DNA from 4 places in the Cobetia sp. cqz5-12 genome. Region 2 is predicted to be linked to each of the others. Evidence: predicted binding sites of a transcription regulator. Region 2 holds the regulator's gene; each other region holds the start of a gene.
The links. Region 2 encodes sigma-54, which starts transcription at its own class of promoters, with help from an activator protein. Its sites were predicted from a motif close to TGGCACNNNNNTTGCTNT; they were not measured.
Positions count from the first base shown of each region.

Region 1: the regulator sigma-54 is predicted to act here: its motif matches at 5,156-5,173, upstream of F8A90_RS16950 (NCS1 family nucleobase:cation symporter-1).
Region 3: the regulator sigma-54 is predicted to act here: its motif matches at 3,116-3,133, upstream of glnA (glutamate--ammonia ligase).
Region 4: the regulator sigma-54 is predicted to act here: its motif matches at 2,055-2,072, upstream of F8A90_RS05430 (amino acid ABC transporter substrate-binding protein).

Region 1 is NZ_CP044522.1:4,071,201-4,078,390, forward strand. Features, by position in the region: gene F8A90_RS16935 (AEC family transporter) at 265-1,194, shown strand; gene F8A90_RS16940 (UDP-2,3-diacylglucosamine diphosphatase) at 1,198-2,073, opposite strand; gene F8A90_RS16945 (GGDEF domain-containing protein) at 2,252-3,400, opposite strand; gene F8A90_RS16950 (NCS1 family nucleobase:cation symporter-1) at 3,611-5,086, opposite strand; gene F8A90_RS16955 (aspartate/glutamate racemase family protein) at 5,460-6,200, shown strand; gene F8A90_RS16960 (cation:proton antiporter) at 6,300-7,190, opposite strand, start outside.
Region 2 is NZ_CP044522.1:803,272-810,461, reverse strand. Features, by position in the region: gene F8A90_RS03440 (KpsF/GutQ family sugar-phosphate isomerase) at 1-878, shown strand, start outside; gene F8A90_RS03435 (KdsC family phosphatase) at 1,007-1,576, shown strand; gene lptC (LPS export ABC transporter periplasmic protein LptC) at 1,576-2,259, shown strand; gene lptA (lipopolysaccharide transport periplasmic protein LptA) at 2,371-2,949, shown strand; gene lptB (LPS export ABC transporter ATP-binding protein) at 2,953-3,690, shown strand; gene F8A90_RS03415 (RNA polymerase factor sigma-54) at 3,925-5,373, shown strand; gene hpf (ribosome hibernation-promoting factor, HPF/YfiA family) at 6,028-6,336, shown strand; gene F8A90_RS03405 (PTS sugar transporter subunit IIA) at 6,346-6,816, shown strand; gene rapZ (RNase adapter RapZ) at 6,954-7,190, shown strand, end outside.
Region 3 is NZ_CP044522.1:4,096,392-4,103,581, forward strand. Features, by position in the region: gene glnL (nitrogen regulation protein NR(II)) at 1-167, opposite strand, end outside; gene F8A90_RS17035 (DUF4124 domain-containing protein) at 431-1,123, opposite strand; gene glnA (glutamate--ammonia ligase) at 1,575-2,981, opposite strand; gene typA (translational GTPase TypA) at 3,624-5,432, shown strand; gene F8A90_RS17050 (WYL domain-containing protein) at 6,083-6,973, shown strand.
Region 4 is NZ_CP044522.1:1,269,715-1,276,904, reverse strand. Features, by position in the region: gene F8A90_RS05440 (amino acid ABC transporter ATP-binding protein) at 1-378, opposite strand, end outside; gene F8A90_RS05435 (amino acid ABC transporter permease) at 375-1,049, opposite strand; gene F8A90_RS05430 (amino acid ABC transporter substrate-binding protein) at 1,197-1,931, opposite strand; gene F8A90_RS05425 (DUF3549 family protein) at 2,709-3,833, shown strand; gene F8A90_RS05420 (ATP-dependent zinc protease family protein) at 4,269-4,778, shown strand; gene rimK (30S ribosomal protein S6--L-glutamate ligase) at 4,976-5,884, shown strand; gene F8A90_RS05410 (hypothetical protein) at 6,194-6,652, shown strand; gene F8A90_RS05405 (SanA/YdcF family protein) at 6,758-7,190, opposite strand, start outside.

The DNA of each region.
Region 1 (7,190 bases), 940 kb from region 2:
CGACCCCGGCCAATGAAAGGTTTTCGCCACAACTTCAATGCCATTCATATAAGAAAGTGCGTGTTTATAACCATTGCTGACAGCGTCGTCCTGCCCCTCAGTCCTGCCCCTCACCAGCCGCGCAACCACGCGAGCCAAAGCCTGATGCGAGACCCAAAGCCTGATGAAGGAAAGGCGCAATGAGTGACATTCATGGGATGACGCTGATAGGGGCCACACGGCATGATGAGCCAAAAGGACAATGACGCTTCACAAGGAACCGTGATGGACCACATCGATCTGCAGCAACCGCTCTGGATGCTGATCACCTTCGTCGCCCTCGGTGCCCTCTGTGCACGCCGCCTCGCGATCGACCCGCGCCCCATCGCCACCTTGCTGATCTATGTGATCGCGCCGCTGACCTTCTTCCGCGGGCTGGTGCTCGGCGCGCCATCGCCGAGTGATCTGGGCCTGACGCTGGGGCTGTTCTCGCTGGCCAGCAGCATCTGTCTGCTGGTGCGCCCGCTGGCCGCGAAGTTCTTCCCGCCGCAGGAAGCCGCCCTGCTCGCCTTCTCCTCCGGTACCGGCAATACCGGCTACTTCGGCCTGCCGGTCGCGATGCTGTTGCTGCCGCCGGAAGGTGTGACCCAGTACCTGTTCTGCCTGCTCGGCATCACGCTGTATGAGTTCACCCTGGGCTTCTACGTGAGTGCGCGCGGGCAGTTCTCGATGCGCCAGAGTCTGGTGAAGATCGTGCGTCTGCCGCTGATCTATGCCTTTCTGGCCGCCCTGCTGGTGGGGACGCTGGGGCTCGAGGTGCCAGGGGCGGTGATGGAGGGACTCGACTACTTCAAGTACAGCTATACGGTATTGGGCATGATGATCATCGGCATGACGCTGGGCGGTGTCAGCCTGCGCGAGGTCGACGCGCGCTTCATCCTGGCCGCGACCGCCCTGCGTTTCGTGATGTGGCCGCTGCTGAGTCTTGGCAGCGTGATGCTGCTGGGCAGCCTGTTCGCCCTCGACCCGGTGCTGGCCCGGGTATTGCTGCTGCTGGGCGTGGTGCCGATGGCTGCCAATGTGGTGGTACTGGCCATCGAGTTGAATATCCAGCCGGCCAAGGGCGCGATCGCCGTGATGCTGACCACGCTGGCGGCGCCGCTGATCATCCCGCTATACCTGTCATGGATGCTGGCGATCAGCGGCCTGGGATGAGGCTCAGGCGCCGACCATCCCGGGCGTGACGGCGTCAGGCGACGCGGCCGGCGCCTGACGCGGCATCAGATGGCGCGGCGCCGTCTCGATGATCTGCCCCTGCCAGTCGATCAGGTGCAGCGCGCCTTCGGCATCTTCCGCCAGCGCGGTGCAGTGCTCGACCCAGTCACCGTCGTTGCAGTAGAGCACGCCTTCCTCGACCCTAAAGCCCGCCTGGTGGATGTGTCCTCCGACATAGCCGTCCAGGCCTTCAAGACGCGCTTGGCGCATGGCGGCTTCCTCGAACTGGGCCACATAGCGCTGGGCGGTGCCGCTACGCCGCTTGAGCGCGCTGGCCAGCGACCAGTACGGCAGCCCGAACATGCCACGCGCGCGATTGCACCAGCGATTGAGCGACAGGATGAAGCCGTGCATGCCATCGCCCAGCTTGAGCAGCCACGGTGCGATGCGCACATGGGTGTCGAATTCATCGCCGTGGGAGACCAGCAGGCGACGACCACTGCTGGTGGTATGGATCGCACGCCGCTCGATGCTCACGTTGTGCAGCTTCAGACCACACAGGCGACGGAAGGCGGCATCATGATTGCCGGGAATGTAGATGACCTCGCAGCCGCTGCGCGCCAGACGCAGCACCCGCGCCACCAGCGCCTGCTGGTCCTTGTCGAGCACTGCACGCTTGCGCATCGCCAGCAGGTCGACGATATCGCCGACCAGATACAGGCGTTCGGGACGCACGCGGCGCAGCAGCCTTGCAAGCAGCGCCGCCTGGCAGTCCGGGGTTCCCAGATGCACATCGGAGATGAACAGCGTGCGAACCTGACCGAGAGCGTCGGGAGCAGGCGGCATTTCAGCACGGGGAGCCGATTGCAAAGCGGTCATGTCAGTCACCTCCGGGTTGCCAGGCAAAATCGACAGGCGAGGCCCAGATGGCCCCTGTCGTTGCCCAGCAAGACTGAGGGGAGGCGATGACATACCCGTAACAGCGACATGAAAAAGCGATGACAGCCTTTGCCATCAATCACTTGCCGCATGGCAGAAGGAAAGATCGCGGGCTTTCTCACGCCTGAGGATCGTTGGCCCCCGCCATGGCTCGCCGCCGAGCGCGCTTCTGACGATACATGCGGTCATCCGCGATATGGATCAGATCATCGACATCCACATCGCCCTGCAATACCGGGTCGTGGGTGACGCGGCCGATGCTGACCTCGACCGGGAAGGATATTTGCTGCTGCAGGCGTTGTTCCTGAAGATGGCGCATCAGCTGGGTCGTCGCCTGCTGGCTGGCCATATCACAGGCACCGGGCATCACGACCAGAAATTCATCGCCGCCCAGGCGGCATGCCAGCCCGTCTTCACCGGCCGCCAGGCCGACACTCCGGGCCACCAGCTGAATCAGGCGATCACCCTCGGCGTGCCCGAAACTGTCGTTGACGTGCTTCAGGCGGTCGACATCCACGAACAGGATCGACATGCATTGCCGGGTGCTCGTGCTCTCGGCCAGCATCCGCTCGAGAAAATCGAAGCCGAAACGGCGATTGGGCAGCCCCGTCAGCAGATCGTGATTGGCACGGTATTCCAGCTCATGCTGCTGCGTGAGCAGCTGCTGATTCATGTGGCTGAGCTCGGCGTTGCGCACCTCCAGTGCCCGGCGCAGCTTGACGGTACGCAGGAAGGTGGAGCTGCGGGCGTGCGCCAGCGCCGGCGCCATGATCATCGTCGCGATCATGTAGGCACCTCCCGCGCCGGCAAGGTCCTTGAGCGAGAGCGGGCTCAGCCATAGAAAGAGCGGCAGATAGCCCAGTATCAACGGCAGACTGCTGACCAGCTGGTACCGCCAGCCCCACACCAGCCACGCCGGCATGGCGATCAGCATGGAGGTCGAGAAGCTCAGGTTCCACAGCGATAGCGTGATGGCATCCTGGATCATCGTCGCGCCGAAGCAGAAATACAGATTGGCGCAGACGGCGCCGAGCAATGCGATATCGTCGGGCCGACGTGGCTGGCGACGCAGTAGCGTCACACACAGCACACAGACACCGAGAAGCAGGAAGCGCCCGAGCCACAGGGTCGGCCAGGCGTCAGGGACCTGGAAGTAATCGAACAGCAGAAAGCACGCCAGACCCGCCATCGCGAACAGCACGAAGGTATGATTGAGTCGCGCCCGATAATGGCGAGACTCCTCATCCTCCATCTCACTGCATGGCATGAGGTGATCATGGAACGACACGGCACGTCCTCTCGGAAAGCTGGGGCATGGCCTCATGCTACACCTGCCGCCAGCCTCCCCCTATCCCGACGGCTCGCGTCCCGCCAACGCTACTGCCACGTGTCCTGGCGGCGAGATGCACTCAGGGCCCGATACCGGGAAGGTACGGGCCCTGAGCGTCTCGACGTGACTCGCGCCTTTCGCCTGCGGTCAGACGACCTTGCCGCGTGAACCAGCAGGCACATAGATGCGCGCGGAAGCGGCATCTCCCAGCCAATATCCCGAGAAGATGCCATACAGCCCTGCCGCCATCAGGCCGCCGATGAATAGCGTGAAGTGGGTGATGTCACCCAGCGGCAGGAAGCTGATGACCAGCGTCACCGCCGAGGAGGCCAGCAGCGCCTTGACCGCCGCGACATTGACGCCCTTCTCGAAGAAATATTCGCCCTGCGCGCTGTCGGTGAACAACGCTCGGGTGTTGATGCCGCCCTTGTTGACCAGATAGTGATCGAACAGGATCACGCCATACACCGGGCCGATGGCCGCGGCGAGAATGCCCACGGTGTACTGGATGATTTCCGGATTGTTGAACAGATTCCACGGCGTGATGAAGATGGAGCCGACGGCGGCCAGCATGCCGCCCATGCGCCAGCTGATGCGGGACGGGGCCACATTGGAGAAGTCGAACGCCGGTGACACGAAGTTGGCCACGATGTTGATACCGATGGTCGCCAGCACCAGGGTCAGGATACCCAGCGCTGCCGCGACGCCATTGTCGATGCGGGCGACGGTCTCCATCGGGTCATGCAGCATCTCGCCGAAGATGGGCTGGGTGCCGGACACCACCACCACGGTGATGACGGCAAACAGCAGGAAGTTGACCGGCAGGCCCCAGAAATTGCCGCGCTTTACATCACCGGGAGTAGCGCAGTAGCGCGAGAAGTCTCCGAAGTTGAGCGTCGGCCCGGCGAAGTAGCCCGCCACCAGAGCCGCGGCGATCACCATCTGCCACAGGGCGTCGCTGCCCGAGAGCGTCTTGCTGCCCAGGGTGAAGCTGATGTTGTCCCAGCCGGCCTGCCAGACGATCCAGCCCGCCAGCGCGAACATCACCACATAGACCGCTGGCCCGGCGAAATCGATGAAGCGGCGCACCGCATTCATGCCCCACCAGAACACCAGTGCCTGCAGCACCCACATGAACAGGAAGCAGTACCAGCCCAGCTGCGAGAGCCCGAACAACTGGGTCTCGGTCAACCCTTCCAGTGACGGCACGTAGCGCAGCAGCACCAGCATCAGGGCATGCGCCGCCAGATACGTCTGGATGCCGTACCACACCACCGCGATCAGCCCGCGGATGATCGCCGGGATATTGGCGCCATAGATGCCGAAGGACTGACGGCATACTACCGGGAAGGGCACCCCCGTCTGCTGGCTGGGCCGCGAGATCAGATTGGCGAACACCTGCACCACCAGAATGCCGACCAGCATCGAGACAAGAATCTGCCAGCTGGCCAGCCCCAGAGTGAACAGGCTGGCGGCGAAGACGTAGCCACCGACACTGTGCACATCGGACATCCAGAACGAGAAGATGTTGTACCAGTTCCAGTTCTGCTCGCAGGGGGCGAGGTCCTCGTTGATGAGCCGCTTGCTCGCGTTGCTCAGATCAGGGGGAGTCTGGGGTGTCATTGTTGTCTCCAGAGGGGCTTGTGGGCCATCGGCCAGTCACGAGGCGTCATGCCTCGCCATGCCCTCCCCTTATCAACAAGCGTGCCAGTGAAACACTTGTTGCGGATTTTCAATCTTCCAGCGTTTTCTTCAAGGCCCTCTCCGCATGACGTCCCTGCCAGCAACGTCATGTGCGTGGCGACTCCTGAGACATCGGGCACCATCAACTTCCGCTGTATTAGCCATATGCACCACAGAAGTGCACTGACGATGAAACCAACGTTGCGGCAGTGGGTATCACTGGACTGGCACGGATGCTGCTCGCGTATTGTCCACTCTGCTCGAACGTCTCACCCAACCCTGCCAGCCGAGCCCATCACAGGAGACACGCGCCATGTTGCGCCTCAAGGTCATCAATCCCAACACCAGCCAGACGATGAGCCAGCAGATGGCGCACTCGCTGCAACGACAGCTCGCGGATGACGTCCGGCTCGAGGTACTGACCGCCGAGCATGGCGCTCCCAGCATCGAGACGGCCGTCGAGGAAGCCATGGCGGTGGTCGCGCTGCTGAATCTGATCGCCCGTGATCGTGAGGGCCTGCTGGACACGCCCCCCGCCGATGGCTATCTGCTGGCCTGCTTCGGTGACCCCGGCCTGGAGGCTGCACGTGAGTTGAGCCCCGTCCCGGTGATCGGCATCGCCCAGGCCGCCATGCACATGGCCACGCTGGCGGCTCCCTCCTTTGCCATCGTCACCAGCATGACCAGCACGCTGCCGATGTCCGAGCAGCTGCTGGAGCGCTATGCGATGCGTCCGCTGTGCAAGGCCCTGCTGGCCTGTGACGTCCCGGTACTGGCGCTTTCAGAGGCGCGCACTCCCCCGCAGGCGCTGCTTGAGAGCTGTGAGCAGGCCAAGGCCAGCGGTGCCGGCAGCATCGTGCTGGGCTGCGCCGCGATGGGCCCGCTGCGCGACGCCATCGCTCGGGATATCGGTCTGCCGGTGGTCGACCCGCTGCTTGCGGGACGGGACCTGCTGCTGACATTGATGCGCCAGCCCGCCGTCACCCGCGCGGCACCGGGCGGCGAGGCCAAGCCGCTCAGCGGCGTCTTTGCCCGGGGGCTGGCCGCCCTTTGACCTGCCATTGCGATGCCCTTGGCTTGCCTCTCGCGACAGCAACGAAAACGCCCCCTCACCGCTGTCAGTGAGGGGGCGTTTCTCTTGGCAGGCCCTGACTCAATGCTGGTCGTTCGACTCCTGCGAATGACGGCGATCACCGACCACTGCCGTCACCAGCTTGCCGATGCTCAACCCCTGCACGAGGATCGAGAACAGCACGATGATGTAGGTGGTGACCACCAGCGGCTCGCGGAAGTCACCCTCGGGAATCGCCAGCGCCAGCGCCACCGAGATGCCGCCGCGCAGGCCACCCCAGGTGAGCACGCGTGTGGTACCGGCACGGAAGGTATACCAGCGCCGCAAGAGGCTCAGCGGCAGGCCGATCAGCGCCAGACGCGAGAGCAGGATGACCGCCACCAGCGCCAGGGCGATGCCGATCGAGGTCAGGGTGATCGGCATCAGCACCAGCTCGAGACCGATCAGCACGAACAACACCGCGTTGAGAATCTCGTCGACCAGTTCCCAGAAGCCGTCCAGATAGCGGCGGGTGTTGTCGGACATGGCGCCATCACGCGCCATGTTGCCGATGATCAGCCCCGCCACCACCATCGCGATGGGCCCCGAGACGTGCAGCGCCGAGGCCAGCGCGTAGCCGCCCAGCACCAGCGCCAAGCTCAGCATCACCTCGACCTGATACTGGTCGATACTGCGCATCAGCTGATAGACCAGCGCCCCCAGTGCCAGCCCGAGCAGAATGCCGCCGCCGGCTTCCTCGAGGAACAGGAGCCCCATGTGGCCGAGCTCGACCTCACCGCTGCCGGCCGAGGCCGCGCTCAGCAGCGCGGTGAACAGCACCACCGCCACGCCATCATTGAACAGAGACTCGCCGACGATGCGGATCTCCATGTCGGCAGGCGCGCCGGCGCTGCGCATGATGCCGAGCACGGCGATCGGGTCGGTGGGCGAGATCAGCGCACCGAACACCAGGCAATACAGATAGGGCACCTC
Region 2 (7,190 bases):
TCGACCGTGCCTGTCAGCTGATGCTGGCCACCAGGGGCCGCGTCATCGTGACCGGCATGGGCAAGTCCGGCCATGTCGCCAGCAAGATCGCCGCCACCCTGGCCAGCACCGGCACCCCGGCCTTCTTCGTCCATCCCGGGGAAGCCAGCCATGGCGACCTGGGCATGATCACGCCGGCCGATGTGGTGCTGGCGCTGTCCAACTCCGGAGAGACCGCCGAAGTCACTGCGCTGCTGCCGCTCTTGAAGCGCATGGGCACCCCGCTGGTCTCGATGACCGGCAAACCCGGCTCGACCCTGGCGCGTGACGCCGAGGCCCACCTGGACACCAGCGTCGCCCAGGAAGCCTGTCCGCTGAATCTGGCACCCACTGCCTCGACCACCGCCGCGCTGGTGATGGGCGATGCCTTGGCGGTGGCACTGCTGGAGGCCCGCGGCTTCACTGCCGAGGAATTCGCGCTTTCCCATCCGGGCGGCAGCCTGGGCCGACGCCTGCTGCTGCGCGTGCAGGATGTCATGCATCAGGGCGATGCCCTGCCGCGCGTGGCGCTCGGTAGCCCGCTGCGCGATGCGCTGCTCGAGATCACGCGTCAGGGGATGGGCTTCACCTGCGTGATCGATGATGACGACCACCTGGTCGGCGTCTATACCGATGGTGACCTGCGCCGCACCCTCGACCAGCACGGCGATCTGCGGGCGCTGAAGGTCGATGATGTCATGACCCGCGGCGGCAAGACCGTGCGCGCCAGCATGCTGGCCGCCGAAGCGGTGCGCATCATGGAAGAAAACCGCATCAGCGTTCTGGTAGTCTGTGACGAGGATGAGCACCCCATCGGAGCCATCCATATGCACGGCCTGCTGGCCAGCGGCGTGATCTGAACTCCCGCGGGCGTTCGCTGTCTCTGTTCGACGGCAGATCGTCCCGGCAGCAGACGCTACCGCTCAACGCCCATCAGCGCCGTTCACAGGACAGCGTCAAGCATGCACGGAGTGCGAGGAGAAAGACCATGAGCGACACGAATTCCCTGAGCGACGAATATCCGCAGGACATCATCGACCGCGCACGCCGCGTGCGTCTGCTGGCGTTGGATGTGGATGGCGTGCTCACCGACAACCGCCTGCACTACGATGCCAACGGCGTGGAGACCAAGTCCTTCCACGTCCAGGATGGCCATGGCCTCAAGCTGGTGCTGCGCAGTGGCGTTCGCGTCGCGCTGATCACCGGCCGCAGCTCACCGATGGTCGAGCGTCGCGCCAAGGAACTGGGCATTCAGGATGTCATCCAGGGCCGCGAAGACAAGCTGGTCGCGCTGGCCGACCTGTGCCGCGAGCACGGAATCGAGCTGGAAGACGTCGCCTATTGTGGCGATGACCTGCCGGACCGCGAGGCCATTCGTCGTGTCGGTCTCGGCGTCAGCGTGCCCAACGCCATGGCTTACGTGATGAGCGAAGCCAACTGGGTCACCTCACGCCAGGGCGGCGATGGCGCCGTGCGCGAGCTCTGTGACCTGCTGCTCAAGGCACAGGGCCACTGGGCCTCGGTGCTGGATACCTACCTGCAGGAGTCGCGTCCCTGATGTTACGTCTGCCCCGTCCTTCTCCGCGTCTCTGGCTGATGCTGCTGTTGCTGCTCGTCGGTGGCGTGCTGGCGCTGATCGAGCAGCGCAACAGCCTGGAATCGACCGTCAATGTCGAGGTCGACAGCAGTGAGCCGGATTACTATCTCGACGGGGCAGACATGACACGCTTCGATGCGCGCGGTGTGGCGATCCAATCCATGTCATCGCCGCATATCGAGCACACGCCAGGCGATGATGTGACCCGGGCGCAGACCCCGAAGATTCGCACCAACGACAGTGAAGACCGCCGCTGGTATGCCACGGGTGACAGTGGCGTGTTGAGCGCCGGCGGCGACACCTTCACCCTCGAGGGCAATGCCAGACTGCGCCAGCCCGATGACCGCTGGACCCTCGATACCGATGTCCTGCACTACAGCCGTGATCAGAACCGCGCCTGGAGTGACGTGCCGGTCGTGATCACCCAGAATGGCCAGCATGTCGAAAGCGACAGCTTCAGCGCCGACCTCTCCCAGGATGCCGCCGTGCTGCAGGGCCGCGTTCGCAGCGTTCTGCAACCCGGCAAGGGCCAGAGCGAAGCCAGCAAGGAAGCCGAGCGCATCGACTCGGGCGCCGACAGCACCACCACCGAGGATGGGCGCGTCAACAGCACCTTCGAGGCAGCGCCTGCCAGCGATGAATGAACCTGCCGGGCTGGCGGCCTTCGCGCCATGACCCGCGCCGCAATACCTTATTCTCTGCCGCTCGATGGCATCATTGCTCGGGCGGCGACCCCGTCATGCCAAGGAGCCACCATGACTTCCACGACTCGCAAGCCCTTGACGGCCTGTCGCCAGACCCTCAACAGCGGTGTCATGGCGCTCTGCCTGGCACTGGGCATGTCCACCTTCGCCCCGGCCGCCATGGCGCTGGACAGCGATGCCAGCCAGCCGATCAACATCGCCGCGGACGCCCTGTCTCTCGATGACAAGGCCGGTACCGCCACTTACACCGGTCAGGTGGAGATGCGCCAGGGCAGCATGAAACTCGATGCCAGCCGCGTCGATATCAGCCGCGCCGGTAGCGGTGAGATCTCGCTGGTCAAGGCCACCGGCAAGCGTGCCTACCTGGAACAGCAACCCGCGCCCGACGAGAAGCTGGTCAAGGGCTGGGCCGACACCATCCGCTACCATGCACTGGAGCGTCGCGTGGAGCTGGTCGGCAATGCGCGGCTCGAAAAAGGCGATGACACCTTCGAAGGCGGCTACGTGGAGTACTTCCTCGACAAGCGCCAGGTGAACGCCAACAACAGCAAGACGGCACAGCAGACCGAAGGCGGTCGCGTGCACATGACTCTGACGCCGCGTGGCGCCAATGCCAGCAAGGAAAACTGAGTCATGACTGCTACTCCGCGTACGCTGAGCGCTCGCCATCTGGCCAAGGCCTACAAGGGCCGCAAGGTGGTCAAGGACATCTCGCTGGAGATCCGCCAGGGCGACATCGTCGGCCTGCTGGGCCCCAACGGCGCCGGCAAGACGACCTCGTTCTACATGATCGTCGGGCTGGTGCGCGCCGATGCCGGCAACGTCTCCATCGATGACAAGGACCTCTCCGCTGCCGCCATGCATCAGCGTGCACGCGCCGGCATCGGCTATCTGCCGCAGGAGGCATCGATCTTCCGCAAGCTGTCGGTGGCCGACAACATCATGGCGATTCTGGAGACCCGCAAGGACCTGGATCGCAATGGCCGCAAGGCACGCCTTGAAGAGTTGCTCGAGGAATTCAGCATCACGCACATCCGCGCCAGCGCCGGCATGAGCCTGTCCGGCGGGGAGCGTCGACGGGTCGAGATCGCCCGGGCACTGGCCACCGAGCCGGACTTCGTGCTGCTCGATGAGCCCTTTGCCGGCGTCGACCCCATCTCGGTGGGCGAGATCAAGAGCATCGTGCGCCAACTGCGCGATCGTGGCATCGGCGTGCTGATCACCGACCACAACGTGCGCGAGACACTCGATATCTGCGATACCGCCTATATCGTCGGCGATGGCCAGATCATCGCCCACGGTGACGCAGACTCCATCCTGGCCAACCAGCAGGTGCGCGACGTCTACCTGGGCCACGAGTTCAAGCTCTAGGGTCAGCAGATACGCTGAGCCCCACCGGAGGCGAAAGCTTCAAAAGCCGCTGCGTGATTTTATCGCGTAGCGGCTTTTTCATGTCTGACATCAGACGCATGCATGACGTCCATACCACCTTGGTGGAAACATGGCATGCAAGTTGCTTGAATATTCACGGCAACCACTTGTCAGTGCCCCGAGTCACGGTATAGCGTAGTAAGCACGTTCCTTTGCCGTGAATTGACTGACTCCATGAAACCCACCCTGCAACTCCGCCTCGGCACCTCGCTGACCATGACGCCGCAGCTTCAGCAAGCGATCCAGCTGCTGCAGCTGTCGACGCTCGACCTGCGTCAGGAGATTCAGCAAGCCCTCGAGTCCAACCCCATGTTGGAGCTCGACGAGGACTACGAGTCGCTGGATGTCGTCGAGACACAGGATTCGAGCGAGATCTCCACTGCCGACTCCTCGAGCGAGATTCCCGAGGAATACCCCCTCGACAGTGACTGGTCGGACCTCTACCAGGACCACGCCGGTAGCCTGACCAGCTCCGGCAGTGGCAGCGGGAGCGAAGAAGGGCCGGACTTCGATCGCAATACCAGTGTCGAGAGCCTGCAGGACCACCTGCGCTGGCAGCTGGCAATGACCGACCTCGATGGTCGTGAACGCCAGATGGCGGAGAGCCTGATCGATGCCGTCGACGGAGCAGGCTATCTGAGCCTGTCACTCGACGAGCTGGTCGATGGCCTGCGCGGCCAGGGTCTACCCGGCCTCAAGGCCTCCGAGCTCGAGCAGGTATTGTTGCGTCTGCAGCAGTTCGACCCGACCGGCGTCTTCGCCCGTGATCTGCGCGAGTGCCTGCTGCTGCAACTGGCACTGTTGCCGGATGACCTGCCGCTGCTGGCGCAGGCGCGACGCCTGGTACGTCAATTCCTCGAGGCACTGGGCAACGATGACCGCAAGCTGCTAAAGCGCCGCCTGAGCCTTGACGATGACGAGCTGGATCACGTCATCCGCCTGGTGCGCGCGCTCGACCCGCGTCCGGCATCCGCCTGGGGCGAGCCCGCCAGCGATTACGTGATCCCTGATCTGCTGGTGCGTCATACCCGCCACGGCTGGCAGGTCGAGCTCAACCCGGAAGCGCTGCCCAAGCTGCGCATCCAGCCGGAATACGCCGCGCTGATCAAGCGTGCCGACAAGTCCGCCGACAACACCTTCCTCAAGGACAACCTGCAGGAAGCGCGCTGGCTGATGAAGAGCCTGTCATCGCGCAATGACACCCTGCTCAAGGTCGGCCGCGAGATCATGGCGCGCCAGATCGACTTCCTCGAGCAAGGCGAGGAAGGCATGAAGCCGCTGATTCTGGCCAACATCGCCGAAGTGGTCGAGATGCACGAGTCGACCATCTCGCGGGTCACGACCCAGAAGTATATCCACACCCCGCGCGGCGTCTTCGAGCTCAAGTTCTTCTTCTCGAGCCAGGTCGGTGGCAGTGGCAGTGGCGACGCCCACTCAAGCACCGCCATTCGTGCCCGTATCCGCAAGCTGATCGCGGAAGAGCCGGCCCGCAAACCTCTCTCCGACTCTCGACTGGTCGATCTGCTCGCCAGCGATGGCATCGAGGTCGCACGCCGTACCGTGGCCAAGTATCGCGAGGCGATGGGCATCCCGTCCTCCAGCGAGCGCAAGCGTCTGGCCTGACGCGACACCTGCGGCTGCCATGCCCTCACCTCTACAGTGGCAGCCGCCGCCAACTTCAAGTGCTGGATCTTCCGCTCGCCAGCTTATGACTTCGCGGGTATCAGGCGCCTGTCGCGCGCCCTGTCACCCCGTCAACCGCTCGTCAATGCCCCATCATGGCCAATGACGGAGCACAGGATGATGGCAAAAATCTGCCGCTCCGGTAGTGCCATTCTACGTCAATCGCATGTTTTTAAAGTCACTTTTGCGCCTATTGCACGTGGATGACACTTGGTGACCTCTCCGACAGGCTGCTTGCTCCACGCAATCGAAGCGCCTGAAAGGCGACGTACATGCAGGGATTGGCGACGAAAACGCGCCTTCTTGCGCGTCTTTCACGCACCACCCATCAGACGCTCCCTTGAAGTCCACTCCGTTACCCCTCACTGAGTTGAAGACAAGCACTGAGCCACGATGCAGCGCAGCGTTGATCTTTGCGCAAAGCTTGGGCATTGTCGGTACAGACGCTCACGACATCTGACGCCACTGGCAAGGGTGCGAAAACATCACCAGACGGTGGCCGTCAAGCCTGTTGCAGAGCGTCCGATCAGGGTTTGCTCGTAGTCAAAAAGGGTTACAATTGAATGGCAACCCGCTGGATAAAGGAGCGTGTCCATGCAAGTGAATATCACCGGGCATCATGTGGAACTTACCGATCCTCTCCGCGATTACGTCAACGAGAAGCTCGCTCGCCTCGAACGGCATTACGACAACATCACCAATGTTCAGGTGACACTGTCGATCGAGAAGGAGCGCCAGCAGGCTGCCTGCACCTTGCACGCGGCAGGCGCTGACCTCCACGCCCTGGCAGAAGACCCCAACATGTACGCTGCCATCGACGCGCTCGCCGACAAGCTGGATCGCCAGCTGGTCAAACACAAGGAAAAGTCCCAGGCTCGCTCTCAGGGCACCGGGACCCGTTGACCTTCAGCCATGACACTTGATCAGATCCTTCCCCCCGAGCGCACGCTCTACGGCGTCCCCGGGGGGAGCAAGAAGCGGGTGCTTGAATTCTTCAGCACCTTCATCGCACAGAACATTCCCAGCCTGGATAGTCAGGAAGTCTTCTCGCGCCTGATCGGGCGCGAGAGACTGGGGTCGACCGGCATTGGCCACGGTGTGGCCGTGCCCCATGCACGCAGCCCGCATTGCAAGACGCCAATCGCTGCGTTTCTGAAGCTCGGTGAACCCATCGACTTCGATGCCATCGACGGAGAACCCATCGATCTGCTGTTCGTGCTGCTGGTACCTGAGGAAGCGGATGAGACCCATCTGACGCTGCTCGGGCAGGTCGCGGAATTGCTCAATTCCCCGACCAATCGCTCGGCTCTGCGCCAGGCAGACAGCCAGCGTGCACTCTTTGAGGCATTGACCCAAGCCATCGCCGAATTACCGGCGCGCTGAATGACAGGCCCGGACATCGTCCGGGCTTTCGTCTTGCTGGCCTTCCATCGGCCGACGTACAGCGCACTGATAGCGGGCAGCCTTCTGCCCCACCCCTGCATTCTTTCGACGTTGACCTCGCCCTTGGAGAGCACTTCATGAAGATCGTGATCATCAGCGGCCGCTCCGGCTCCGGGAAGTCCATCGCGCTCCAGGCGCTGGAAGATATTGGCTACTATGCCATCGACAATCTGCCCGGCATGCTGCTGGCACCACTGGTCGATCAGCTCGAAAAGGACAGCCCGGCGCGCCGGCGCATCGCGGTCTCCATCGATGCCCGCAACCTGCCGGAAGCCTTGACCCGCTTCCCCGAATTGCTCGACAGCGTCCGCCAG
Region 3 (7,190 bases), 920 kb from region 2:
AGCCCGGTCATGTTGTCGGGCGTACTGCCCTTCACGCGCACCAGACTCACCGCCAGCAGCGTCTCCGCGGCGGGATTCATCCAGACCATCTGCAGCTGTGAGTCCAGCACCACCACGGCAGTGTTCAGGTGTTCGAGCAGTCGTTGATGCATGGGTTTGTTCGCCATCTGCAATACGTCTCCCTGTTCTGCAATAACCGCGCCAGTCTGGTGCAGGCACCGAGAACACGGCGTCCGATGCTGTGCAACCATTTCTGGCCCCTCATATTGGCACCAAAATGGTGCAGACGAAAAATCGTGCTCGAGCTCGCGTTGCCTCATTCCGCCACCAGATGGCCCGATATCGACTGGCCCAGACACGAAAAAGCCGCCCGAAGGCGGCCTGTCAGCGAAGGAGAAACGCACGAAGAACGCAGGCCGCCCTTACGCTGCTAGCCTCCGCCTGCATTGGCAGGATTGTTGGGGTTGCGAGGCAGATTGACGCTGGCGCGCTGCACATAGACCACCTTCGGCTCACTGGTCTGGCGTACGCGACCGGTGGAATCCAGCAACTCCGCCTGGATGACATGCTTGCCACGCTCCAGCGCCGGCACCATGAAGACAGTGCTGTGCATGGCGGATTGAGACGGCGCGCCGTCCACGGTCACGCGCACCTTGTCTTCCGGGCGCAGCTTGGGCTCGATCCCCAGGCGTACCGCCAGATTGCCCGCCTGCCCGGTCTGCAGCGTTTCCTCGTTGGACGGGCTCTGGATGGTGAAGGTGGTATAGCCACGGAAGGCCACATCCACCGCAGGTGCCCGGGTGCGGGTGCTCTCGCTGGATGAGGCAGTACTCACGCGCGACGGCGTGCTGCGCCGCGGCGGCAGGGATTCCGTCGACGGCACCACGCTGAGCGGCGTCAGCTGCACCTTGCTGCCGCCCGCAGGCTGATCACTGAAGACCACGTTGCCGTTGGCATCGACGTGACGATAGACCTGGGCCGCCTGAATATCGAACGACAGGCTCGACAGCATCAGCGTCGCTGCCAGCAACAGGCACTGCAGTGGCTCGGGGCGCGCTGCTGGCAGTACACGCGAGTCAGTCGCGGGGTTCGCGACGCGCAAGGAGGATACGAAGGGCCACATCCGAAGATTCCTGAAGAGAGTCATGGGAGGCCAGAAGCCGCAGGCAGCTCCAGCGGGTTGGGTCTATCGGCAGGCGTCCTGCTGCCTGAAGACAAGGCTAACAAGTTACAAAGCTTACCGCGTTGATGCCAGCATTTGGGGCCTTCGACAAGATGCCTGTGTGCATTGACTGTCACGCAAGGCTACCACCGCGCCCTGCATATCTGTCAGCAGCATGGCCGATCTCAGGGAAAAGGATCAGGGGCAGAGCAAAGGATCAGAGCACTGAGATAGAACGAAACAGGGCCATATTGAAAAACAGGGCCACAACGAAAAACAGGGCCACACCTGTCGGTATGGCCCTGCTGTCGTCATCGTCGTGGGCTTGCCTTCACCTGGAAGGCACCTCCGTCAGATGACGTGGCTAGCGAATGGCTGCCTCAACCTCTGCAGCGCTTGGACGCTGCTGTACTTAGACGCTGTAATACATGTCGAATTCGAGCGGGTGAGTCGCCATGCGCAGGCGCTGGACGTCTTCGCCCTTCAGCTCGAGGTAGGCATCGATCATGTCGTCGGTGAAGACGCCACCCTGGGTCAGGAACTCACGATCGCCGTCCAGTGCGGTCAGGGCCTGTTCGAGGCTCTCGGCCACGGTCGGGATGGACTTGGCTTCCTCGGCCGGCAGGTCGTAGAGGTTCTTGTCCATCGCGTCGCCCGGGTGGATCTTGTTCTTGATACCGTCGATACCGGCCATCAGCATCGCGGAGAACGCCAGGTACGGGTTGGCCGTCGGATCCGGGAAACGCGCCTCGACACGCTTGCCTTTCGGGCTGGCGGTGTACGGGATACGGATGGAAGCGGAACGGTTGCGGGCAGAGTAGGCCAGCATGACCGGCGCTTCGAAGCCCGGCACCAGACGCTTGTAGGAGTTGGTGGACGCATTGGTGAAGGCGTTCAGGGCACGAGCGTGCTTGATGATGCCGCCAATGTAGTAGAGGGCCATTTCGGACAGACCCGCGTACTCGTCACCGGCGAACTGGTTGTCGCCATCCTTCCAGAAGGACTGGTGAACGTGCATGCCGGAACCGTTGTCACCGACCAGCGGCTTGGGCATGAAGGTCGCGGACTTGCCGTAGGCGTGAGCCACGTTGTGGATCACGTACTTGAGTTCCTGAACCTCATCGGCCTTCTTGACCAGGGTGTTGAACTTGACACCGATCTCGTTCTGGCCGGCGTTCGCCACTTCGTGGTGGTGAACTTCGACTTCCTGACCGATGGCTTCCAGGGTGTTGCACATGGCAGCACGGATATCGTGGAAGCTGTCGATCGGCGGGACCGGGAAGTAGCCGCCCTTCAGACGCGGACGGTGACCCAGGTTGCCGCCTTCCGGCGTGGAATCGGTCGCCCAGGCACCTTCTTCGGAAGAGATCTTGAACATGGAACCGTTCATCTCGTTCTTCCAGTGCACTTCATCGAAGATGAAGAATTCCGGCTCCGGGCCGAAGAAGGCGGTGTCGCCCAGACCGGTGGACTTCAGGTATTCCTCGGCGCGCTTGGCGACGGAGCGCGGGTCGCGCTCATAGCCCTGCATGGTGGCCGGCTCGATGACGTCGCAGCGCAGCACCAGGGTGGTGTCTTCGGTGAACGGGTCGAGGAAGGCAGTACCGTCGTCCGGCATCAGGATCATGTCGGATTCGTTGATGCCCTTCCAACCTTCGATGGAGGAACCATCGAACATCTGGCCGTTCTCGAAGAATTCCTCATCCACTGAACGCGCCGGGATGGAGACGTGCTGCTCCTTGCCCTTGGTGTCGGTGAAGCGCAGATCAACCCACTTGACTTCGTGTTCTTCAATCAGGGCAAGTGTCTTCTCAGCCATGGTAATTCTCCGATGGAGCCGGCGGCTCTGGTTACAGTTGGTGTCAGCGTTGTCTGGGGTTATTGCTCTATTTTGTAAGCCTTTTCTCTCATGGTCGGCGTCGTTATGCCAGCCATCAGACAGGATGCTCTAACAATGCAGCGAGCGTGCCAGAATGGCGCACGCCTCATCGGCCATTTCAGTAAGCTCATGAATATGTTGAAAAAAAACATCACCATCTTCATGCATCAAGCGCAAAAAACCGACCAAAGATGAGCCGACAAGGTGCAAAAATTCTTGTCGCGCAGTGCAGATTCATCATTTGAGTGCACCAAAAAACGCCATTGCTCTACATTGGTGCAAAATGCTGAACGCGCGGTATTTCTCCACTCCCACTCGATGATCACGTCAGCATCACATTGCGGTCATTTCTTCCTTTCCTCCTCGCGTTTGCCTCAATCCACAAGTTTTTTTCGTCCGCGACAAGGAGGCGGAAAAGACTTGAGAGACAATCATTTGGGCACTTCAGGCCAGTTGAAGGCACTCGCTGACTCGCCTCGTGAATGCACGATGCTGGCAGGAGGCATGCCATGCCCCCTATAATGCGCCCCAAATCACAAGCGCCCGGTACGCGAGCGCCCATTTTCCGCACAGGTTCCCGTCGTGATCGAGAAACTTCGCAACATAGCCATCATCGCCCACGTTGACCACGGTAAAACTACCCTGGTCGACAAGCTCCTGAGTCAGTCCGGCACCCTGGACCGCAAGGCCGAGGGTCAGGAACGCATCATGGATTCCAACGACCAGGAAAAAGAGCGCGGCATCACCATCCTCGCGAAGAACACCGCGATCCAGTGGAACGATTACCACATCAACATCGTGGACACCCCCGGGCACGCTGACTTCGGTGGCGAAGTCGAGCGCGTGATGTCCATGGTCGATTCCGTGCTGCTGCTGGTCGATGCCGTCGATGGCCCGATGCCGCAGACTCGCTTCGTGACCCAGAAGGCATTCGCCCAGGGCCTGAAGCCGATCGTCGTCGTCAACAAGATCGACCGTCCGGGCTCTCGTCCTGACTGGGTCGTTGACCAGATCTTCGATCTGTTCGACAACCTGGGCGCGACTGACGAGCAGCTCGACTTCCCGATCATCTACTGCTCTGCCCTCAACGGCATTGCCGGTATGGATCCGGAAGACCTGAAAGACACCATGGACCCGATGTTCCAGTCCATCGTCGACATCGTCGAGCCGCCGAAGGTCGAGCTGGACGGCCCGTTCCAGATGCAGATCTCCGCACTGGACTACAACAGCTACGTCGGCGTCATCGGTCTGGGTCGCATCAAGCGTGGCGCTGTCAGCCCGGGTCAGCAGGTTTCCATCATCACCAAGGAAGGCGCTGTCCGTAAGGGCAAGATCGGCCAGGTCATGACTCACATGGGTCTGGACCGCGTGCAGACCGACAAGGCGACTGCCGGCGACATCGTCTGCATCACCGGTATCGAGAACCTCGCGATCTCCGACACCATCTGCGACACCGCCACTGTCGAGGCGCTGCCGCCGCTGACCGTCGATGAGCCGACCGTCTCCATGACCTTCCAGGTCAATGACTCTCCGTTCGCCGGTCAGGACGGCAAGTTCGTCACCAGCCGCAACATCCGTGAGCGTCTGGACCAGGAACTGATCCACAACGTCGCACTGCGCGTCGAACAGGGCGAGACGCCGGAGAAATTCGTCGTCTCCGGTCGCGGTGAGCTTCACCTCTCCGTTCTGATCGAATCCATGCGTCGTGAAGGCTTCGAGCTGGCCGTGGGCCGTCCGGAAGTCATCATCAAGGAAATCGACGGCAAGAAGCAGGAGCCGTACGAAGAAGTCATCATCGACTGTGAAGAGCAGCACCAGGGCTCCATCATGGAAGAGCTGGGCTACCGCAAGGGCGAGCTGACCAACATGAACCCGGATGGCAAGGGTCGTGTGCGTCTGGACTTCATCATCCCGTCTCGCGGTCTGATCGGCTTCCGTGGTCAGTTCCTGACCCTGACCTCCGGTACCGGCATCCTGACCAGCCGCTTCGATCACTACGGTGACCTGAAGGAAGGCGCAGGCGTCGAGCGTCGCAACGGTGTCATGATCTCCATGGTGCCGGGCAAGGCACTGTCCTACGCCCTGTACACTCTGCAGGAGCGCGGCAAGCTGATCATCGGTCACGGTACCGAAGTCTATGAAGGCATGCTGGTCGGTATCCACAACCGCGCCAATGACCTGGTCGTCAACCCGACCAAGGCCAAGAAGCTCGATAACATGCGTTCTACCGGCAACGATGAAAACATCGTGCTGACGCCGCCGATTCGCTTCACCCTGGAACAGGCGATCGAGTTCCTGGATTCCGATGAGCTGGTGGAAGTCACTCCGCTGCACATCCGTATCCGCAAGAAGTACCTGAAAGAGAACGAGCGCAAGCGCGCCAGCAAGTAAGCTGGCCCAGCCTGCCCCCTGCCTGATGGCTGGGGGCATCGTGCTCAAACGCAAAAGACCCGCCAACTCGGCGGGTCTTTTGCGTTTGAGCACTTTTCGCTGTTGCCGCAAAGGGCAGCATGACCATCTCTCTAATACTTATGCATGTCATTGCAGGAAGTGCGTCGCTATTAGGGCTCGCAGAATAAGGGAACTTTGCGCGATACCTTGGCCTGAGGCATCTCTAACACTTAAATGAGAGTTATATGACGCATATTCGTGTTGCGCATAAAGCGTCTTCATCCAGAGCATGCCACTCGCGGCCAACGCCCCTGCGCAACCTAATGTCTTGATCCGTTGATAGCGCGCAATCACACGACACCGAGCGAGGATAAATCGTCGAATTCTAATGATGCGTCGCGTTTGAACGACGCAAAAACGAGACGTCGATGCGCAGTCACTAGGGTCAACGCAACGGAGCAGGTATCTTCTGCCGGAGCTTTCTTTATGCATATCCTGCAGTTAACGAAGACTTGTTCGCCACACGCCACCCGGAGCAGGGTCCTCTTACCGATCCTCGTGAGCACTCGCCATGTGTCGCCATTGCCAAGCCAGGTGTGTGCAATGCGTCACGAATACGCTCCAGAAGACCCGTTTGAAAGGATTCAGCAATGAGCATCAAGCAACGCCTCGAAGTCCTGCCATGGGACACGCTGGCGCGTTACCGCCTGATCGAGATCATCGCCTTGTGGGAGGGGCGAGTCACTTCGCGTCATCTGGGCAACGCCTTCGGTATCGCCAGACAGCAAGCCTCGCGCGTCATGAAGACCTACCGCGAGACGGTCGCCGAGAACAATCTCGAGTATGACCCCGTCATCAAGGGCTACCGTCCGTCGGCAAATTTCTGCCCCATGCTGACGCGGGGCGAAGTCGATGAATACCTGCAATTGCTGGGCAATCACGACAATCTGAATCCGCATTTCACCGGGTTGGGGCTAGGTCAGGCAAACACCGAGGCCCTGCGCCTGCCGTCACGCAGCGCCAGCCCGCCGGTGGTCAGAGCCTTGATCGAAGCCGCCAGTCAGGGCGCGCGTCTCGAGGTGACCTACGCCTCTCTCAACTCTCCCCAGGGGGAGGAACGCATCCTGTGTCCGCATACGCTGGTCTACGCCGCTGGCCGCTGGCATGTGCGCGCTTTCTGCGAGAAGAACCGGGCTTTTCGCGACTTCGTGCTGTCTCGATTCCGCGCGGTGCCGGAGCTATTCGGTGAAGCCCTCGAGGGCAGCCAGCGCGAATGTGATGAAGGCTGGGAGACGCGAGTCACCTTGAAGCTGGGCGCCGACCCGCGCCTGACACCCGCCGAACGCGGCCTGATTGAACAGGACCACGGCATGGTGGATGGCGAGCTGCACCTGCCGACACGCGGCGCTCTGGTGCAATACGTCCTGCGCGAGCTGGGCATCAATCCGGACCATCTGGAAGAGTCTCCGCGCGCCCAGCAGCTGGTCGTGCTCAATCGCGACGAGATCACTGACTGGCTGTTCGTCAGCTCCAGCGCCTGACGCGGGAGTGAGTGGGCCTCCCCCTGCTCTCTCCCGGCTCTTCCAGTGCCCACCCCCTGTCCAGTCAATGCCCTCGCACTGACCACAAGTTGCCTGAATGGGCTATCCATCGTCGAGCGAAGTTTATATGATGACTTCTGCACACAGTCCTTCGCCCTTCCCGGCGGAGGACTGTTTTTTTGGTGTCCAGCAAGGCCTTGCTCGCAAGGGGCTGACA
Region 4 (7,190 bases), 470 kb from region 2:
ACGCTCGAGAATCTCGCGCGCCCGCTGGTGCGCCTTGGCCTTGGGCCAGCCGTTGACGACGATCAGGCCCTCGGCAATGTTCTCAAGCGCCGTCTTGTTGGCGAACAGCGCATAGTTCTGGAACACGAAGGCACTGCTGCGACGCAGACCGAGAATGTCGTGACGGCTGGCGCGCGTGGCCTCGACCTTGCGCTCGCCGATCTGGATCTCGCCACCATCGGGCTGCTCGAGGAAGTTGATGCAGCGCAGCAGCGTGGACTTGCCGGTGCCCGACGGGCCGATGACGACAATGATTTCACCCTGCTTCACTTCCAGGGTGATGCCATCGAGTACGGCCTGCCCGCCGAATGTCTTGACCAGGTTTCTGACTGCAATCATCGCTGATAGGCCTTGTTGAGACGTTTCTCCATCCAGCGCTGCACGAAGGACAGCCCTTCCACCATCACCCAGTAGACGATGGCCACCATGATGAAGGATTCAAAGTACAGGAAGCTGCTGGCCGCTTCCTTCTGAGTCGCGCCCATCAGTTCGGTCACCCCCAGCGTGAAGGCCAGCGACGTGGACTTGATCATGTCCACGAAGTAGTTCATCAGCGTGGGGGCCGCCACGCGGGCCGCCTGAGGCAGCACGATGCGCCGCATCAGCTGGACATTGGTCATGCCGATGGAGAGCGCCGCTTCGGTCTGGCTGCGATCGACCCCGACGATGGCGGCACGGATGGATTCGGCCATGTAGGCCGAGAAGTGCAGCGTCAGGCCGAGAATCGTCGCGGTGACGCCATCGATCTGGGTCAGGAACGCCATCACCTGCGGCAGGCCGTAATAGAACAGGAACAACTGCACCAGCAGCGGCGTGCCACGGAAGAAGGAGATGAACACGATGGTCAGCGCATTCAACACCGGCACCTTGAGCACCCGCACTACCGCCAACAGCGAGGCCAGCACCAGCGCGGCCACCATGCCGATACAGGCCATCTTGAGTGTCAGTGGCAGGTATTTGAGCATGACCGGCAACAGGCCAAGCATGTAATCGATATTGAGAGTATCCATTCGTTATCCGGACAGGCTGGGGGCTTGGCTGAGGGTCTGGAAAGACACCCGTCGACATGACGACAACGGGGCGACGGTCAAGCCGTCACCCCGTTTGCACATGACATCCTTGCATGCGCCCTTGTATCAGGGCGCAGCGGGCAATGTTCAAGGCGTGGTGATGTCGTTGCCGAACCACTTGTTGGAAATCTCGGCCAGGCGGCCATTTTCCTTGAGCTCGGTCAGCGCGGCATCCACCTCGTCACGTTTGGCCTCACCTTCGGCATCCTTGCGGAACGGCAGCGCGTTCTCCAGGCGCGAGAACGGCTTGCCAGCCAGTTCCAGCGGCAGCGGCGTCTTCTGGATCACCTGGCTTGCACTGACGCGGTCCATCACGAAGGCATCGACACGGCCCAGGGCGGTGTCCTGCTCGATGTTGGACTCATAGGTCTTGATGTCGATCTGGTCGGCGTAGGGCAGCTCTTTCATCAGCGCTTCGTAGTTGGAGCCCAGGTTGACCGCCACGCTGTGGCCCTTGAGGGACTCGACGCCGGTGATCTCGTCATTGCCGCGACGCTTGACCACCTGAGCCCCGTCATAGACGTAAGGCTGGGTGAAGGCGAACTTGGCCTTGCGCGCATCGGTGATGGTGATCTGGTTGGCCACGGTGTCGATGCGGCCGGCTTCCAGCGAGCCGATCAGGCCGGAGAAGCTCATGGTCACGAATTCGATGTCGTCGCCGGTGATCTCGCCGACGGCGTTGAGCACATCCACTTCAAAGCCCTGCAGCTTGTCCTGCTTGACGAAGGTGAACGGGAAGTAGCCGCCCGACATGCCGACCTTGAGGGTATCAGCCTGTGCCGCCAGGCTGCCCAGGGTAGTCGCACCCAGCGCGGCAGCCATCACGGCGCCCTTGAGAGCGGTGGAAGAGAAGACAGCTGCGAGCGAACGTGATTGGCGCATCGGGATTCCTCATGGATCGCAAGACTGAGCCATTGGCGCTGGACGGTCGCTGACATTCGGCTGATCGCGGATGTCATGCCAACAGAACAGGTATAAGCACAGCCTTTTATATGTGATTTGGTTGTATAGGATAACGGGACTGCCCCGCATTCCCAATCATTTCATCCCTTAAGTACATAACCATAAGGAATAAGACAGTAATCGTGTCAATGAGCGCGATTCTAGCATGCCTGTCTCGACGGGCCAGTGACGCCGTATGGGCTACCTGCTGCGTTGGATGTCAGTCTGACGACAAGTGGATGACAGTTATTCACGCCATCCGTGGACGATGCTGTGGATAACCCGTCTCGGTCACGCTGCAAGCCGCGTCAGCCGTGGGATGACGAAAATTGATCAAAAAATCATCAACCTGCAAGACGCTCAGCGGGGCTTGAGGTGCCGCGTCATCTGTCAAGTCATCACGGGCCGAAAGAGCGGCCATAATAGGAACAGGTCGCCCTCTTCCCTCTGGCCACCATCACACGCCAGCGGGTGGCATGACAGCCGGTGAATCGCTAAAGTCGCTGCCATTCCAGACATGCTCAGGCACATGTCACGCGCCGGCAGCTGTCGCTCGACGACACATGCCACGCCTGGCAAAGATGCTCGACAAGACTTTTTTCCGCTCTGTGCCACGTCCAGCCAGGACGTGGCACAGACACAGCCGTGGTGAGCCTCATGACTCCTCTCTCTTCCTTGAGCAACTTCTTCACACGCACCGGCGCCGAGCTGCACCTCTATCACCTGGGGCGCACCCTGGCCCCACTCAGCCTTGAGCAACTGGAAGCCTTCGAGACCGAACAGCAGCCGTGGGAGCAGCCCTTCAAGGGCCAGGCACGCCTGGCATGCGTGTTCCGCCCGGCCGGGCTCGACGATCCGCTGGTGTGGTTTCTGGCCCTGCCGCTGGATGAAGAAGGCCGTCTCTCCCCCGCACAACGCGACGCCTTCCTCGAACGCCTGATCACGACATTGGGTCAGACGGCGCTGACCGTCGGTCGCCCTGAACTTCAGCAGGCCGAGGCCGGCAAGATCGACAACCTGATGCAGGACAACCCGCTGGCCTTCACGCCGGACGACAGCCTGCGCGCCATGCTGCACGCCCGCGCCAGCCTCGATTGCGACCGCCCTGCCAGCCAGTATTACGAGCTCGCCGAGCAGTATCTCACCGCCCAGCTACCGCTGGATGACTGGCCGTCACTGGGCCTGCAGGGCATCGCCGACGTGCTGACACGGCGCGGCGAGTTGTCCAGCGAGCTTGCCGCGGCCTTCGTGCAGCGCCTGGCTGACCTGCCGGATACGCCGCTGCGCGCCATCGCGCTGTGTCTGGAGCAGGCACCGCCCGCCCATGCCCAGCTGGCTGCCTCACTGACGGAAGAATACGAGACCGAGCTGCTCTCCGCCCTGATCGCGCGTGGCCAGGCCGCACGTGACCTGGGGGACCTGGAAACGCTGTGCGCCTGCCTGCGGGCCGCCGGTGCCAGCCCACGGCCTGCGGCGGCGGAGTGGATCGATGCCTTGCTGGCCGACGACCAGGCCGTCAATGTCGACGTGCTGGTCGCGATCGCCGCACGCGGCTACGCCCACCTGGAAGATGCCGAACGTCTGCCGGCCTTCCTGACCCGCCTGGCCAGCTGTCCGCAGGCCAACTTCGCCGCGCTGGCCCGCGACCTCGCCCTGATTCCGCGTCTGCGTCTGCCGGTACTGATGACACTGCGCAACGCAAGCGCGGACAGCCCGCTGGGGCAGGCGCTTGCCGCCCTGACCCGCAAGGCCGATACCGCCAATCCGGCCCCGCGTCATTGACGTCGGGCATGCCCGCAGGTGACAGTGCTTGAGATCATGCGCATAACCCACGACACTTGATGGAGCCCTTGGTCAAGTGACGGCATCGGGGCTGATCGGCAGAGGTGAACAGAGTGCACTGCGAAGCGCCACCTGCACGATGTCTCACGCGCCAGCGCCCTCAAGCGAGGCGGCTGGCAGCGATGGCCAGGACCGCATGCCCGGGGCGGTTTTGCCGGACGCTGTCAGCGTCGCCGTCACCCCCGGATTCGTGACGCGAAAAAAGAGGCTTCAGCAAGGATTGCTGTCAGTACGTTAAGTGACTATGCTGCGCGCCCGCCTGGCCCTTACCCCGCCAGGCAGGCAACGCACATTATCCTGTGCCGCGCCTGCCCGGTGTCTTCATGCCGTGAGCTGCTGCCCGCTTCGCTCACGCCCTCTGATTCAGGAAGAAACATGTCGCATCACAAGAACACTTCGCGTCATCACATCGACAAGGCACCGCCCCTCGATCTCAAGACACTGAATCATGACCTGCTGGGCTTCCGCCCGCGTGGCGTGGTGGGTCGGCGTGAGTTGATCGAGCTGCCGGAGCTCAAGCTGCACCTCAATGCCAAGATCGACACCGGTGCGCATTCCAGTGCGCTGCATGCCGAGAGCATCGAGGTCTTTGAGCAGCACGATGACCTGTGGGTTCGCTTCATCACCCGGACTGGCGGTAGCGACTCCCCACCGCATACGATCGAGACGCCGGTGCATGATCGCCGCCGCGTGCGCTCATCCAATGGTCAGGCCGAGTGGCGCTACGCGATCCGCTCGCGCATGAAGCTGGCCGGGCTCGACTACGATATCGACATGACGCTGGTGGACCGCTCCCAGATGCGTCACCCCATTCTGCTGGGGCGCCGTGCCCTGCGTCGCCTGCTGGTCGCACCGGGCGCTGCCTATCTGCACGGCGAACCCTGACGGCATCAGGCGTGCGCGCGGCGGCATGCTTCGGCATCTCGCCTCAAGACGCTGGCGCCGGTGCCATCTGCATCGCGTGACGCCTCAAGACAGTAAAGGCCTCACCGGCGAACACCACGCCTCCTGACGGGCATCACGTCAGTCTTCTTCTGATTCATTCCTATCTCTGTCTGGCCCATTCGGCTCCGGAGGATTTCATGCATATCGGTATCCTGTCGCGTAACTCACGCCTCTACTCCACCCGCCGCCTGATCGAGGCCGCCGAGGCACGTGGCTACACCGCACGCGTGGTGGACACGCTGCGTTGCTACATGAACATCGCCTCGCACCGCCCGTCCATCCATTACAAGGGCGCCGAGATCGAGCACTTCGACGCTGTCGTGCCGCGCATCGGTGCCTCCGTCACCTTCTATGGCTGCGCCGTGCTGCGTCAGTTCGAGATGATGGGCACCTACGTGGTCAATGATTCCGTGGCCATCTCCCGCTCACGCGACAAGCTGCGCTCGCTGCAGCTGCTGTCGCGCAAGGGGCTGGGCCTGCCGGTCACCGGCTTCGCGCATTCGCCGGATGACATCCCCGACCTGATCACCATGGTCAAGGGCGCGCCGCTGGTCATCAAGCTGCTGGAAGGCACCCAGGGCATCGGCGTGGTGCTCGCCGAGACCAACCAGGCCGCCGAGAGCGTGATCCAGGCCTTCATGGGCATGAAAGCCAACATCATGGTGCAGGAATACATCAAGGAAGCGCGTGGCGCCGACATCCGCTGCCTGGTGGTGGGAGACAAGGTGGTGGCGTCGATGAAACGTCAGGCGGCTGATGGCGAGTTCCGCTCCAACCTGCATCGTGGCGGCACCGCGAGCGAGATCCGCATCACGCCGGAAGAGCGCTCCACCGCCATCCGCGCCGCCAAGGCCATGGGCCTGGCCGTCGCCGGTGTCGACCTGCTGCGCGCCAACCACGGACCGGTGATCATGGAAGTGAACTCCTCACCGGGCCTGCAGGGCATCGAGACTGCCACCGGCAAGGACATCGCCGGTCTGATCATCGATCACATCGCCAAGTCTGCCGCACCGTCCAAGAAGATTCCGCCCAAGCCCAAGGGCTGAGGGCTGAGGGCTGATGACTCAAGCCTCAGGGCATTGCACGCAACGCTCGACCAGGGGTGCTGATCATCAAGAGGGCACCCCTGGCGCATCTGGGCCAGACAGCTTTTCGGGCAGAGAGCTTGGCGGCGAAAACAGGGGCAAGGACAACGTCTGAAAGGCAACGATGATCGTCACCGGAACGTCATTGTATTGTCGTAAACTGCAGGGATTGACAGTGCGGGAATAAATATCCTGACTTTCTGCCCTGCAGGGGTAGAAAAACACTGTTTTCACCCGCACAATCTCTTCTGACGGAGGAGGTGACCGCCCATGTTTCTCGACAATCGCCAGGTGGCGATGGATAGCGTCCAGGAAGCCCTGGCAGACAGTCTTGATTATTTCGAGGATAACGCCGAACGGCTGCGTCCCGCGCTCCTGAAGGCCTTCGAGCCCTTCTATGCGAGCCGTGTCGAGCTCAAACAGGCGCTGGAAGTCGAGACACGCAAGCATCTGAGCCTGATGCCACGCGACGCCGATGTCGAGCGCGATGACTACATGTGGCTGTGGAGTCGCCTGAAGAGCATCGTCGGCAATGACAATCAGGTGCTGATCAACGAGCTGCTCGAACAGGAACGCGTCCTGATGCAGGCCTGCTCGACCGCCTTCACGCACCCGCTGCCTGACAGCATGGAAAAGGTACTGGAAGGCATCTTCCACAACTGCCGCCATCTGATTCGCGAGCTGTACCGTCACCAGACAGGTCAGGCCGCCCGCCGCCGCGCCGGCTAGCCACATGCCCGACGCCAGACCGTGAACGCAAGACGCCCCGCCTTCCAAAGGAAGTGCGGGGCGTCTTCGTGTTGACACTGTGCGTCTGGCAAGGCCGATGCGCGGCTAGCGCGTCTCAGACCTGACAGGCAGCCATTGGAGCAATGCCTGCTTCACTCCGGGCAGACTGGCCAGCAGGCTTGCCTGCGCCTGACGCGCGAGGGCATGCGGGTCCGGTGAGCCGGCAGCATTCTCTTCATCCGCCACATCCTCTCCATCCGCCATCTCACGACTGGCAGCGGCCTGCTGCCCTTCCCCGTATTCCACGGAGTCCGCCGCCGGCAACATCGAGAGCTTGTCTGAGGAATGGGATGATGAGGGATGCGAAGATGAGTGCGATGACAACACTGGCGTCGGCAGCGTCTCCTGCGGCCCGAGGAAGCGCGGCTTGCGCCCCCACAGATAGAGGTCACCCACTGTCGCCGCACGGGCCAGCCACTCACGCAACATCAGCTTGAGCCCCGGCGGCTGGCGCTCGGAGATGGCCGGACAGCCCACT